3 linked regions of the Telluria mixta genome follow. The protein of the gene in region 3 interacts with the protein of the main gene of each other region in a pairwise test. Links are inferred from orthologs where the notes say so. Each region holds a gene or a part of one and is shown on either strand. Other genes may lie near its edges.

Region 1 (2,794 bases), 990 kb from region 3 along the record:
CAACCCAGCTCGGCATAGGCGTGCCGGTTCAGCGCGATCACGGGTTCGTCGGCGCCGCCCACGATGAGGAGTGTCGGCGCCTCGACGGCGCGCAAGGCGTCGTCGCCGGCAAGGTCCGGGCGCCCGCCGCGCGAGACGACGGCCGCGACGGGCACCGCCGGGTCCGCCGCCAGCTGCAGCGCGGCGGCCGCGCCCGTGCTGGCGCCGAACAGGCCCAGCGGCAACGGGGCCGTCGCATCCTGGGCGGCCAGCCAGCCTGCGGCCGTGCGCAAGCGGGCCGTCAGCAAAACAATGTCGAAACGGTTATGGTATTGGCGATCTTCTTGCGGCGTGAGCAGGTCGAGCAGCAAGGTGCCGATGCCGGCGTCGCGCAGCACGTGCGCCACGTGGTTGTTGCGCGGGCTCAAACGGCTGCTGCCGCTGCCGTGCGCGAACAGCACGACGCCGGAGGCATCGTGGGGCAGCTCGAGCATGCCTTCCATCGTCGCCGCACCGCTGTCGATATGGACGAGGGCTTTTGTCATGATCGTTTGACCATCCGGCAGGGGCAAAGATTCGGCGTCCGATTGTTAAATAGGAAGTGATCGAAAGTCCGGTATTCACCCGTTCCCGACGTCCGGGACATGACGCTGAATCGGGATGTAATGGATCTTCAGGACACCCCCACAAAAGGGGTTTCTTTCAGGCATTTGTAAAGATTGTTTACTGATGTGAAACAATGTGTTGTATGCATAACTTAGTAAAAACAAGCACTTATGTTCCAAAATATCTGACTCGTGATTTAGTAATGTTGTAATATCACGTCGATAACATGGCCGGAATTGGGCCGCGTCCTGCAGGCCTTGCCGTTTCTGCACTACAATACGAGATTCTCCAAATACCAATATCCACTGTGTCCAACCTCGTCGAAATTCGCGATCTGCATTTTTCGTATGGCGATCGCCCGATCCTGCAGAACCTGAGCATGGACTTCCCGCGCGGCAAGCTGATTGCCGTGATGGGCGGCTCCGGCTCGGGCAAGACGACGGTCCTGCGCCTGATCGGCGGCCAGATCAAGCCGCAGCGCGGCACCGTCGCCGTGAATGGCGAGGTGGTGAACCAGCTCGACACGGAAGGTTTATATCGGCTGCGGCGCAAGATGGGCATGCTGTTCCAGTTCGGCGCGCTGTTCACCGACCTGACCGTGTTCGAGAACGTGGCCTTCCCGCTGCGCGAGCACACGGAACTGCCGGAAGAACTCATTCGCGACCTGGTGCTGATGCGCCTGAACGCCGTCGGCCTGCGCAATGCCGCGGGCCTGAAGCCGAACGAGATCTCGGGCGGCATGGCGCGCCGCGTGGCGCTGGCCCGTGCCGTCGCGCTCGACCCGGCGCTGATCATGTACGACGAACCGTTCGCCGGCCTCGACCCGATCTCGATGGGCGTGACCGCCAACCTGATCCGCAACCTGAACGACGCGCTCGGCTCGACGTCGATCCTCGTCTCGCACGACGTGAACGAAACCTTCATGATCGCCGATTACGTTTATTTCCTGTCCGCGGGCCGGATCGTCGCCGCCGGCACGCCGGACGAGATGCGCCGTTCGGCCGATCCGTACGTCAAGCAATTCGTGAACGCCGAGCCGGACGGCCCCGTGCCGTTCCATTACCCCGGCAAATCGCTGGCCGAGGACCTGGGCCTGGGAGGCAAGCGATGACCAATCCTCTCGCACTCCTCGGGGGATTCGTCCTCGATACGTTCGCCCGCGTCGGCTTCGTCACGCGCTCGTTCGGCGGCCTGCTCGGCAAGGCCCCGGGCGCGCTGCGCCGTCCGACCCTGATCTCGGAACAGGTCCACTTCATCGGCAATTACTCGCTCTTGATCATCACCGTGTCCGGCCTGTTCGTCGGCATGGTGCTGGGCCTGCAGGGCTATTACACGCTGAGCCAGTTCGGTGCCGAGGAAAAACTCGGCCAGCTCGTGGCGCTGTCGCTGCTGCGCGAGCTGGGCCCGGTCGTGACGGCCCTGTTGTTCGCGGGCCGCGCCGGTACGTCCCTCACGGCGGAAATCGGCCTCATGAAGGCGGGCGAGCAACTGACCGCAATGGAAATGATGGCCGTGAACCCGATCCAGCGCGTGCTGGCGCCCCGGTTCTGGGCAGGCCTGATCGCCATGCCGGTGCTGGCCGCCGTGTTCTCCGCCATCGGCGTGGTCGGCGGCTACCTGGTCGGCGTGCAGCTGATCGGCGTGGACGAAGGCGCGTTCTGGTCGCAGATGCAGGCGAACATCGACGTGCGCCGCGACATCATGAATGGCGTCATCAAGAGCTTTGTATTTGGCATGGCCGTGACCTTCACGGCGCTGTTCCAGGGCTATGAAGCGCAGCCGACGCCGGAAGGCGTGTCGCGCGCCACCACGCGCACCGTCGTGATCGCGTCGCTGATGGTGCTGGGGCTGGACTTTGTCATGACTGCCTTGATGTTCAACAAGTAATCAGAAGAGTTGGGAAAAACTTATGCATCGTAAATCCATTGACGTCTGGGTCGGTCTTTTTGTCCTGTTGGGTGCGTTATCGCTCCTTTTCCTGGCACTCAAGGCCGGTAACATGAGCACGATCTCGTTCAGCAAGACGTACGCCATCACGGGCAAGTTCGACAACATCGGCGGCCTGAAGCCGCAATCGCCCGTCAAGAGCGCGGGCGTGGTCGTGGGCCGCGTGGGCGACATCTCGTTCGACGATAAAAGCTTCCAGGCCATCGTCCGCCTCGATCTGAATCCTGCTTACAAGTTCCCGAAGGACAGCTCCCTGAAGATC
Region 2 (2,828 bases), 600 kb from region 3 along the record:
GGCGGCGCCGACAGCGACGGCCTCGTCCGGGTTGACGTCCTTGCGCGGATCCTTGCCGAAGAACTCCTTAACTTTCTCCTGCACCTTCGGCATGCGGGTCATGCCGCCGACCAGGATGATGTCGTCGATGTCCGAGACCTTCACGCCCGCATCCTTGATGGCGATGCGGCACGGTTCGATGGTCTTGACGATCAGTTCCTCGACCAGGGCTTCCAGCTTGGCGCGGGTGATCTTGAGGTTCAGGTGGACCGGCGCGCCGTTCGCCATGGCGATGTACGGCTCGTTGATCTCGGTCTGCTGCGACGACGACAGTTCGATCTTCGCGCGCTCGGCCGACGCCTTGATGCGCTGCAGGGCGATCGGGTCCTTCGACAGGTCGAGGCCGTTGATCTTCTTGAATTCGTCGATGATGTAGTCGATGATGCGCTGGTCGAAGTCTTCGCCGCCCAGGAACGTGTCGCCGTTGGTCGACAGCACTTCGAACTGCTTCTCGCCATCCACGTCGGCGATCTCGATGATCGACACGTCGAACGTACCGCCGCCGAGGTCATACACGGCGATCTTGCGGTCGCCCTTGTCGGTCTTGTCCAGGCCGAATGCCAGCGCGGCCGCAGTCGGCTCGTTGATGATGCGCTTGACGTCCAGGCCGGCGATGCGGCCGGCGTCCTTGGTTGCCTGGCGCTGCGAGTCGTTGAAGTACGCCGGGACCGTGATGACGGCTTCCGTCACTTCTTCGCCGAGGTAGTCTTCGGCGGTCTTCTTCATCTTGCGCAGCACTTCGGCCGAGATCTGCGGCGGTGCCAGTTTCTTGTCGCGTACCTGCACCCAGGCGTCGCCATTGTCGGCCTTGATGATCGAGTACGGCATCAGGCCGATGTCCTTCTGGACTTCCTTCTCGTCGAATTTACGGCCGATCAGGCGCTTGACGGCGAACAGGGTGTTCTTCGGGTTGGTGACGGCCTGGCGTTTCGCCGGCGCGCCGACCAGGATCTCGCCATCTTCCTGATAAGCGATGATCGAAGGCGTCGTACGGGCGCCTTCCGCGTTTTCGATGACCTTGGGCTGACCATTTTCCATGATCGCCACGCAGGAGTTGGTGGTGCCCAGGTCGATACCGATGATTCTGCCCATAATATTTTCCTTTTTAGTACTCAGTTTTTCAGATGTGTCGAATATTGGGAAATGTCGCCTAGTTTCAAGAGCTTATTCAGCCTTGAAGCAACATTATTTCGGTGCGGCGGCGGTCACGATGGCCGGGCGCAGCAGGCGGTCGGCGATCATGTAACCCTTCTGCAGCACGGCCACCACGGTGTTCGCTTCCTGGTCGGACGGCACCACGGCCACGGCCTGGTGCTTGTTCGGGTCGAGCTTGTCGCCCGGTTGCGGCATCACTTCGACCAGGCGGTTCTTCTCGAACGCGGCGGTGAGCTGCTTCAGGGTCATCTCGACGCCTTCCTTGATCGATTCGACCGTCGGCGCTTCGACTTTCAGCGCCATCTCGAGGCTGTCGCGCACGGGCACCATGGCCTCGGCGAAGCTTTCGATGGCGAATTTATGGGCCTTGCTCACATCTTCCTGGGCACGGCGGCGGATGTTGTCCGCTTCGGCCTTGGCACGCATGAAGGCATCGTGCATCTCGGCCAGCTTGGCTTCGGTGGCGCTCAGCTGCTCTTCGAGGCCGGGCTCGTTGGCCGGTGCGGCCTGCGCTGCCGCGGCTGCAGCCGCATCGGCGGCTTCCGGCTGATTGCTCACCTCTTGGTTTTCTTGGTCTTGCATCGAAAAAACTCCTGAAATCAAGGACTTGGCTGATTGGTCGGACGACTGTTGCAGTCACACAGCGCCCCATATTGGGCATTCGCCTACATTTTCAAGGGGAATTGCAGAAATAATATGCAGACGCGCGTATTCTTTTGTTACAAGATTTACTTGCTCGTAGTCACCATCGACAGCCAGCCGTTCTACTATCCTGTCGTTAAGACATCCGTCTATCGACCCGATGGGAAAGAACATGAAACTGCATCTGATCAGCGGCGCCGTGCTCATCTACACCCTGCTTGCGCTGGCTGCGATCTGCCTGGCGGAGCTCGGGTCGGCGCCGCAAAACGTGGCATTCTAGCATTTCGCCATCGGGCGACGGCGCTTATGCCCCGAGTTTCACCGCGTGCTCGCGTGCGATTTCGGCATCCTTGCGCTGCGCCTCGCGTTGCGCGGGCGTGAGCATCGTCGGCCAGCCGATCAGGTGCTGCTCGGCGATCTCGGCCATGCCGACGATCCAGGCCGGATTGTCGTTCAGGCAGGGAATGTAGTGATATTCCTGGCCGCCGTTCGATTCGAAGTCGTGGCGGACTTCCATGTTGATCTCTTCCAGCGTCTCCAGGCAGTCGCTCGTAAAACCGGGACACAGGACGTCGATCCGCTTGACGCCATCGCGCGCCAGCTGCTGCACGGTCGGCGCCGTGTACGGCTGCAGCCACTCGGCCTTGCCGAAGCGCGACTGGAACGTCACCATGTACTGGTCCGGCGCCAGGCGCAGGCGCGCCGCCAGCAGGCGGGCCGTCCGGTGGCATTCGCAGTGGTACGGATCGCCCAGCAGCAGGGTGCGCTTGGGCACGCCGTGGAAGCTCATCACCAGCTTCTCGCCGCGGCCGTGCGTCTCCCAGTACGTCTCCACGGACGCGGCCAGCGCATCGACATAGCCCTCGTGGTCGTGGTAGTGCTTCACGAGACGCAGCTCGGGGATGTTGCGCACCTTCTTGTAGTGGTCGAAGACGGCATCCCAGATCGACGCGGTCGTCGTGCCGGAGTATTGCGGGTACGCGGGCAGCACG
Region 3 (8,342 bases):
GCCAGCGGAGAAGCGGGACGGCTGGCGCTCGCGTTCATCACGTCGGCCGACTACAGCGTGCTGCCGCCGTTCCTGCGCCGCTACAGCGAACGCTATCCGGGTGTGCAACTCGTGCTGCAGGAAGCGACGTCGGACGTGCAGGTGGACGAGCTGCTGCGCGGCCGCATCGACGCCGGTTTGCTGATTCCCCCGCTGCCCGACCGCGCGCGCGCCGGGCTCGATTACATGAAGGTGCTGGACGAGCCCCTGATCCTGTGCGCGCCCGCGGGCCTGCTGCGCAGGAAGGGCCCCGTCGCGCTGCGCAACCTGCCCCCTCTCCCCTTGATTGTGTTCCCCCGCGAGATCTCGCCCGCGCTGCACGACGCGATCCTGTCCTGCTTCCGTGAAGCCGGCATCACGCCGGCCATCGGCCAGCAGGCGATCCAGATGCAGACCATCGTCAGTCTCGTCTCAGCCGGCATGGGGTTGGCACTTGTGCCACAATCCGTGTCGAACCTGATGCGGCCGGGCGTAGAATACCGTGCCCTCGCCGACGCGACCCCACTGGTCGAGACCGGCATCGCATGGCGCCGCGATAATCCTTCGCCGGTGCTCAAGGGCTTCCTGGAACTACTGAGGACAATTTAATATGCTCGTTCACCCGAATCCCAATCCGGTCGCCTTCAGCATCGGCCCCGTCGACATCCACTGGTACGGGATCATGTACGTGGTCGCCTTCGCCCTGTTCATCCTGCTGGGCCGCGTCCGCATCAAGACCCAGGCCCACGTGCAGGCGCAGGGCTGGACCAACGCCGACCTCGACGACATGCTGTTCTACGGGATGCTGGGCGTGGTGATCGGCGGCCGCCTCGGCGAAGTGCTGTTCTACCAGCCCGCCTACTATTTCTCGCATCCGGCCGAGATCTTCATGACCTGGCACGGCGGCATGTCGTATCACGGCGGCTTCCTCGGCGTGCTGATCGCGATGGCGCTGTGGGCGAGGAAGCGCGGCCGCAACCTGATCGACGTGTACGATTTCATCGCGCCGATGGTCCCCATCGGCTACGCGTGCGGCCGCCTCGGCAATTTCATCAACCACGAACTGCCGGGCCGCCTGGCCGACCCGAACCTGCCGTGGGCGATGCTGTGGCCGGGCGTGGAAGGCCCGCGCCATCCGTCGCCGCTGTATCAGATGCTCGTGGACGGCCTTCTCGTCTTCGTGATCATGTGGCTGTTCGCGCGCAAGCCGCGGCCGCGCCTCGCCGTCGGTGCGCTCTACACGCTGCTGTACGGCTGCGCGCGATTCTTCACGGAGTATTTCCGCGTGCCCGATTGGGAGACGCATGTGATGGGGATGCCGATCACGTCGGGGCAGGTGTTGTCGCTGCCGATGATCGTGGCGGGGCTGATCATGCTGGGGTGGGCGTATTCCGGTTCAAATAAACGCGCCGTGCACGCTTGAATACCACGTCGTCCCCGCGCAGGCGGGGATCCAATTTGCACGCGTATCGCCAACGCACGCAAAATTGGGCCCCTGCCTTCGCAGGGGCGACGGTTCGAGTTACGTGGCCGAGATAGACACACCCATCAACTCCAGCACCTTGTCCCACTGCCCTTTTGTAACGGGCGAAATGGACAACCGGCTGCCCTTCTGCAGCAGCACCATGTCTTCCAGCGCCGCCACCCCGCGCATCTCGGTGAGCGGCAGATAACGCCCCTCCGCCACCGCCGTCACGTCGACGGAGATCCAGCGCGGCTGCTCGCGCGTCGCCTTCGGATCGAAATAGTGGCTGTCTGGATCGAATTGCGATGCATCCGGATAGGCCCCGCTAGCAACGCGAGCGATGCCCGCGACGCCCGGCACGGCGCAACTGGAGTGATAAAACAGGACGCCGTCACCGACTTCCATCTGGTCGCGCATGAAATTGCGGGCCTGGTAGTTGCGCACGCCGAACCAGGCGACCGTCTTGCCGGGGGCCGCGAGGACATCGGCGAAACTCACTTCATCGGGTTCGGATTTCATCAACCAGTAACGCATGCGCGGATCTCCATTCGGAAGCACCAATGAAAAAGCGGCTGCGAACTTATCGTACGCAACCGCTTTGGAATATATCCCCGCCTGTGCCGTTTTTGCCGGCATCCCGAACCTGATGGCTCAAGGTGGTCGTAGTCAGTTCAATTTCGGGTTCGTCGAACTAGCGACGATCGCGCCCACCAAACATGTTCCACAACCTATGCGAAAGAATGGTTCAAGGAATATATGGCAAATCTCGAACACCGCAGGGTAGACGGCAGTTTACTACGATGGCCGGGCATGTCAAACGTTTTTAGGCTCAGGCCAGGTTTTGGTCGGCCGAGAGTGCGGCATCCAACACCGTGTGCATCGCCTCGAGTTTCTGCTTGACTTCCAGGATCGTCAGGTCGGACAAGGGGCCCTGCGGCGCTTTCACGGACAGGAATTCGGCCGCCACCGACAGCGCCGCCATCACGGCAATGCGGTCCGTGCCCTTCACCTTGCCCGAGTCGCGCAAAGCGCACATTTTGCCGTCGAGATAGGCCACGGCTTCGCGCAGTGTTTTTTCTTCGCCGTCGCGGCAGGCCAGGCGATACGGCATGCCCATGATGTTCACGTCGAGCTGGATCATTGGGCGGCCTCGGCGTCGTCGGTCGTTTCGGGAGCGGGTTCGAGGTGCGCCAGCAGGGCTTCGACGCGCTGCTGGGCCGCGATCAGCCGGTTCTTGAAGTCGACGTTTTCCGCGCTGAGCAAGGTGTTCGCCTGGCGCAGCAAGTAGTTCTCGCTGCGCAGCGCCTGGGTCAACTGGGCGAGCCGGTCGATCTTATCGGAGAGGTCTTGGAATTCGGAAATCATCCGTAACTATAGGATCGTCTTGAATTTTTCGTCAACAGGCGCGCGCTCTTGTGCGAACGTGCGCCCTGTGATGGACGATAGATGTTACCCTCACATGCTTATGCGTTCATCAACCGCCGCCCGGTCTCGCACCCGGCGGCGCGCCCTCCGCATTGTCCCTCCCCGTCCGAATCGGTTGCGAAACCGCAAAAAAGTCGGTTAAAACCCGAACACTGTGGCTTGAAATGCCAAATTATCGTCCCTATAATTAGCACTCGTTAGTAGAGAGTGCTAACAAACCTTTCTACCCCGCAGCCGGTCGATCCCAGGATGGCCGGCTGCGGACCCTGGATAGCTCGTCAAACCAACTAAAAGGAGTTTTGCATGAACCTTCGCCCATTGCACGATCGCGTGATCGTGAAGCGTCTCGACCAGGAAACCAAGACCGCATCCGGCCTGATCATCCCCGATGCGGCGGCCGAGAAGCCGGACCAAGGTGAAGTGCTGGCCGTCGGCAACGGCAAAGTGCAGGAGAACGGCAACGTTCGTCCGCTGGAAGTGAAAGTCGGCGACCGCGTCCTGTTCGGCAAGTACTCGGGCCAGGCCGTCAAGGTCAACGGCGAAGAGCTGCTGGTCATGCGCGAAGAAGACATCATGGCCGTCGTGGCCCAGTAATTCGTCCAATAACTTCCTGAAAAATCGGAGAATCAAATATGGCAGCTAAAGATGTAGTGTTCGGCGACGTAGCACGCGCCAAGATGGTCGAGGGTGTCAATATCCTGGCCAACGCAGTCAAGGTCACCCTGGGCCCGAAAGGCCGCAACGTCGTGCTGGAACGTTCGTTCGGCGCCCCGACCGTCACCAAGGACGGTGTCTCGGTCGCCAAAGAGATCGAACTGAAAGACAAGCTCATGAACATGGGCGCGCAGATGGTGAAAGAAGTCGCGTCGAAGACCAGCGACAACGCCGGTGACGGCACCACCACCGCGACCGTGCTGGCACAAGCCATCGTCCGCGAAGGCATGAAGTTCGTTGCCGCCGGCATGAACCCGATGGACCTGAAGCGCGGCATCGACAAGGCCGTCGCCGCCACCGTCGAAGAACTGAAGAAGATCGCCAAGCCGACCACGACCTCGAAAGAGATCGCACAAGTCGGTACCATCTCGGCCAACTCGGATTCGTCCGTCGGCGAGCGCATCGCTGAAGCGATGGAAAAAGTCGGCAAGGAAGGCGTCATCACCGTCGAAGACGGCAAGTCGCTGAACGACGAGCTGGACATCGTCGAAGGTATGCAATTCGACCGCGGCTACCTGTCGCCGTACTTCATCAACAACCCGGACAAGCAGGTTGCCGTTCACGAGAGCCCGTTCGTCCTGCTGTGCGACAAGAAGATCTCGAACATCCGTGACCTGCTGCCGGTGCTGGAACAAGTCGCCAAGGCTGGCCGTCCGCTGGTCATCGTCGCCGAAGACATCGAAGGCGAAGCGCTGGCGACCCTGGTCGTCAACAACATCCGCGGCATCCTGAAGACCGTTGCAGTGAAAGCACCGGGCTTCGGCGACCGTCGCAAGGCCATGCTGGAAGACATCGCCATCCTGACCGGTGGCCAGGTGATCGCGGAAGAAGTCGGCCTGACCCTGGAAAAGGTCACGCTGAACGAACTGGGCCAGGCCAAGCGTATCGAAGTCGGCAAGGAAAACACCATCATCATCGATGGCGCCGGTGCCGCCGAAGCGATCGAAGCGCGCGTCAAGCAGATCCGCATCCAGATCGAAGAAGCGACCTCGGACTACGACCGTGAGAAGCTGCAGGAGCGCGTGGCCAAGCTGGCCGGCGGTGTTGCCGTGATCCGCGTCGGTGCCGCAACCGAAGTCGAAATGAAAGAGAAGAAAGCACGCGTGGAAGACGCGCTGCACGCCACCCGCGCTGCCGTCGAAGAAGGCATCGTTCCGGGCGGCGGCGTGGCCCTGCTGCGTGCCCGTGCCGCGCTGAACATCAAGGGTGACAACCCTGACCAGGACGCCGGTATCAAGATCGTCCTGCGCGCCATGGAAGAGCCGCTGCGCATGATCGTCCAGAACGCCGGTGAAGAGCCGTCGGTCGTCGTCGCCGCCGTCATCAACGGCCAGGGCAACTACGGCTACAACGCGTCGAACGGCACCTATGGCGACATGGTCGAACAAGGCGTGCTGGATCCGGCCAAGGTCACCCGCTCGGCTCTGCAGAACGCAGCGTCGATCGCCGGCCTGATGCTGACCACCGACTGCATGGTCTCCGAGATCGTCGAAGACAAGCCGGCAGCCGGCGGCCATGGCATGGGCGGCATGGGCGGCATGGGCATGGACGGCATGATGTAATAGCCGTACCCCGTCGTACCGGAAGCCCGCAGGGTTCGCGCCCTGCGGGCTTTTTCTTTTGTCCGGCCGAACCGTGCGAGCCTGGAACCGCAGCCGCTGCATACTGGCGGCATCGACTTCAAGCGGAGGCACCATGGCGGCAGTGAACCTGGACGAACTTGAACACGCGGCCCTCGTCGTCGACGATGGCGAAGGCCGCGCCACGGCCCTCGTCGCGCGCGCGACGGGCATGATCCATGTGCTCAACGACGACTACATGGACGAGGAAGCGCCAATGCCGGCCGACCCGGGCGACGGCGACGGCGACTACGTGGCCGTGCCGCCCGCGAGCACGCTCGGCATCGGCGACCAGCTCGTGTTCCGCTTCGCCGCCGCGCACCTCGCGGGCGACCAGGCGGCGATCCGCGACCTCGTCCGCGCCGAAGACATCGACGGCTTCGAGCGCCTGCTCGACGAGCGCGGCGCCACCGAATCGTGGCAGCGCTTCCGCACCGAGGAAACGCAGGCGGCGCTGCGTCGTTGGTGCGACGAGCACGGGCTGCGGGTCAGCGGCTGACGGCCGGCTCGATGCGCCGGCCCGGGCGCGGCCGGCCGTCGACGAACGTGAGCGTATTGACGTTACCGTCGGCCTCCGTGTCGAAGTGCAAGGTCGCGTCCTTTTCGCGCACGAAGAAATCGGCGTCGCCGGCCGGGATCAGCTCGACCGGTTCCGGGCCGAGCGGCGGACCGGCCAGGGTCAGTACATCGCCGCGACGTTCCACGCGCAGGACCACGTTCGACACCGCATAGCTGCCCGTGTAGCGGTCGAACAGCGCCGTGTTGCCGGGGACGGCCGCGCGCTCGATGGGTCGCCAGTCTTCCCAGCCATATTCGGCAGCGATGGCGCCCATGAGTTCCGCGATCAGCTTGGCGCCGTTGTCGCCGTTCGTCAGGATCACGGCGCCCTGCCCCGTGCGCGTGTACGCCCACAGCTGCGCCTTGTAGCCGGCGTTCGAACCGCTGTGGTGGAACGCAGGTTCCCTGCCCGCGTGACCGAGTTCGAAGCCGAGGCCGTAATCGCCGCGCACGGGCGTCAACAGCATCTCGAGCTGCTGCTTGCTCAGGAATGCGTGTTTGCGGTCTTGCAGCGCGATGGCGAAGCGCGCCAGGTCGGCCGCCGTCGTCCACAGGCCGGCTGCGGCTTCCTCCGGATAGCAATGCCAGCCGCCCGCGATCGGCGTGCCGTCCAGTGCATGCCCTTTTGCCGCGCGCGGCGCCAGCGCGGCGGGCAGCGTCGAGGCGAACAGCGAATCGCGCATGCCGAGAGGTGCGAACACCGTGTCACGCGCCAGCGCATCGAACGGCCGACCCGTCGTATCGACCAGCACCTGCTGCAGCACGCCGTAGCCGAGGCTCGAATACGCATAGCGACTACCGGGTTCGGACGTGATCGCGGCCTTCTCCAATTCCTGCCGCAAGGTGGGACACGATGCCGTCGCCGGATAGCCGGCCAGGCCCCCGTCCGACACGCCGGCCGTATGGCTCAGCAGAGCGCGCACCGTCACCGGCTGATGCGCCGTGAACGCGTTCTCCGGCACGCGCCACCCGCGCAGCCGCGTGTTCACGTCCGCGTCGAGATCGATGCGGCTCTTCACCGTGGCGACCGCGGCGACGGGCTTGCTGATCGATGCAGCCTGGAACAGCGTCGCCGGCGTCACCGGGCGGCCGGTCTCCACATCGGCCACGCCGTACGCCCGCGTCCACACGATGCGGCCGTGGTCGATGACGGCGATGCTCACGCCGGGCACGTGCAGGTCGCGCATGCGGTCAACGAGGCGCATCGTGCGCGCGGGCGCGCCGCGCACGGCAACCGGTTCGCGCAGGCCGTTCTCGATGCGGGTGATGCGTTCGTCGGCGGCCGCGTGCAGGGTCCAGGCGAAGGCGCACAGGCCCAGAAAAATACGTTGAGGGTTCATCGTCAGCTCAGAACTTTGTTTCGAAAGCGGCCCGCACACTCGGGCGGCGCACGTTGGTGATACGGTTGCGCAGCACGCCGTCGATGGTCGCATAGCTGCTGTCGTTGACGAAGTCCGAGCCCAGCACGTTCACGGCCGTCACGCGCAGTTGCGACCCGGCGTCCAGCTTCCACGAGGCGTAGATGTCGAGATCGCGCTGCGCGTGCAGGTAGACGGTCTGGTTCGCGGAGACGCGGACAACGCCGCCCTGCCGGAACCCGAAGTTGGCGCCGGCCGCAAACCGGTCGCGCCGCCAGTCGGCGCCGAGGTTCGCGGACAGCGGCACCTGCTGGTCGAGCCGGTTGTCCGGGCCCGGCACCGCATCGACGTGCGACCAGTTGCGCGCGACGTCGCCGCGCAATTCCACCGTCCGCAGCGGGAAGTGCGTTTCCAGTTGCAGCGTGCGCGTCGTCGCGCTGCCCACGTTTTCCGGCTGCGACACCCAGCGCCCGCCGGCCGCGTCGAAGCGGACCAGGTTGCGCGTCGTGTCGTCGATGCGGCGCTGCGACGCGCTCACCGAGAACAGCGCGCCCGGCGCCCATTCGCGTTCGTAGGCGGCGTCGATGGCGAGCGCCAGTTCCGGCTTCAGGTCCGGATTGCCCTGCACGTCCGGCTCGACCTGGCTGTTGTTGACGGTCGTGTAGCGGTGCGGCAGCAGGGCCTCCATGCCGGGCGCCTTGTACGTGCGCGCGACGGCGAGGCGTACGCGGTCGTTGCGCCGGCCCGGAAGTTTATAGAGTGTCTGGACGATGGGACTGAACACGCTCGCGCGCGACCGCGCGCTGCCGAAGCCGGCGCCGTCGGCGCGGATGCGCACGCCCTCCCAGCGCGTGCCGAGATAGGCCGACCACGCGGGCGTCACCTGCCACTCGTCCTGCGCGTACAAGGCCAGGCGCGTGACGGTGCCCGTGTAGCGTTCGTCGCCATTGGGGATCACGAGCGCGGGCTGCGTCGGATCGCGTTCGCGGCGCGCGTCGTCGCGGTGCGCGCGGCCGGCATCCCAGCCGATGGCCAGCGCATGGCCTTCCCACAGCGGCAAGGTCGCCTTGCCGGTCGTGCCGGCGTCGCGGTCGTGGCCCGTCGAGCCGATGTCCCGACGGAGCGGGCCGACGGCCGGATTGCCGCCCGCATCGCGGTCGCTGCCGTTGTCCGTATAGCCGCCGG

What was found. Proteins that work in one complex are often made in the same cells at the same time.
Region 1: the proteins of groL (region 3) and P0M04_RS09800 interact in binary tests that used the Escherichia coli proteins (3 or more experiments, as listed by UniProt). The link is inferred for Telluria mixta from one-to-one orthologs.
Region 2: the proteins of groL (region 3) and grpE interact in binary tests that used the Escherichia coli proteins (3 or more experiments, as listed by UniProt). The link is inferred for Telluria mixta from one-to-one orthologs.

Annotation. Positions count from the first base shown.
Region 1 is NZ_CP119520.1:2,198,766-2,201,559, forward strand. It holds P0M04_RS09800 (ABC transporter ATP-binding protein), read left to right. Parts: upstream 1-892; coding sequence 893-1,696; downstream 1,697-2,794. Other genes in the region: P0M04_RS09795 (dienelactone hydrolase family protein), read right to left, coding at 1-524; mlaE (lipid asymmetry maintenance ABC transporter permease subunit MlaE), read left to right, coding at 1,693-2,472; mlaD (outer membrane lipid asymmetry maintenance protein MlaD), read left to right, coding at 2,495-2,794. UniProt on the Escherichia coli protein: Part of the ABC transporter complex MlaFEDB, which is involved in a phospholipid transport pathway that maintains lipid asymmetry in the outer membrane by retrograde trafficking of phospholipids from the outer membrane to the inner membrane.
Region 2 is NZ_CP119520.1:2,587,830-2,590,657, reverse strand. It holds grpE (nucleotide exchange factor GrpE), read right to left. Parts: upstream 1,777-2,828; coding sequence 1,225-1,776; downstream 1-1,224. Other genes in the region: hemH (ferrochelatase), read right to left, coding at 2,141-2,828; dnaK (molecular chaperone DnaK), read right to left, coding at 1-1,131. UniProt on the Escherichia coli protein: Participates actively in the response to hyperosmotic and heat shock by preventing the aggregation of stress-denatured proteins, in association with DnaK and GrpE. It is the nucleotide exchange factor for DnaK and may function as a thermosensor.
Region 3 is NZ_CP119520.1:3,187,144-3,195,485, reverse strand. The notes cover bases 2,870-5,862. They hold groL (chaperonin GroEL), read left to right. Parts: upstream 2,870-3,540; coding sequence 3,541-5,184; downstream 5,185-5,862. Other genes in these bases: P0M04_RS14160 (serine hydrolase), read right to left, coding at 5,730-5,862; P0M04_RS14165 (hypothetical protein), read left to right, coding at 5,318-5,740; groES (co-chaperone GroES), read left to right, coding at 3,212-3,502. Outside these bases: P0M04_RS14205 (LysR family transcriptional regulator), read left to right, coding at 1-627; lgt (prolipoprotein diacylglyceryl transferase), read left to right, coding at 629-1,441; P0M04_RS14195 (EVE domain-containing protein), read right to left, coding at 1,541-2,017; P0M04_RS14185 (cell division protein ZapA), read right to left, coding at 2,313-2,624; P0M04_RS14180 (DUF4403 family protein), read right to left, coding at 2,621-2,848; more of P0M04_RS14160, read right to left, coding at 5,863-7,139; P0M04_RS14155 (TonB-dependent receptor plug domain-containing protein), read right to left, coding at 7,147-8,342.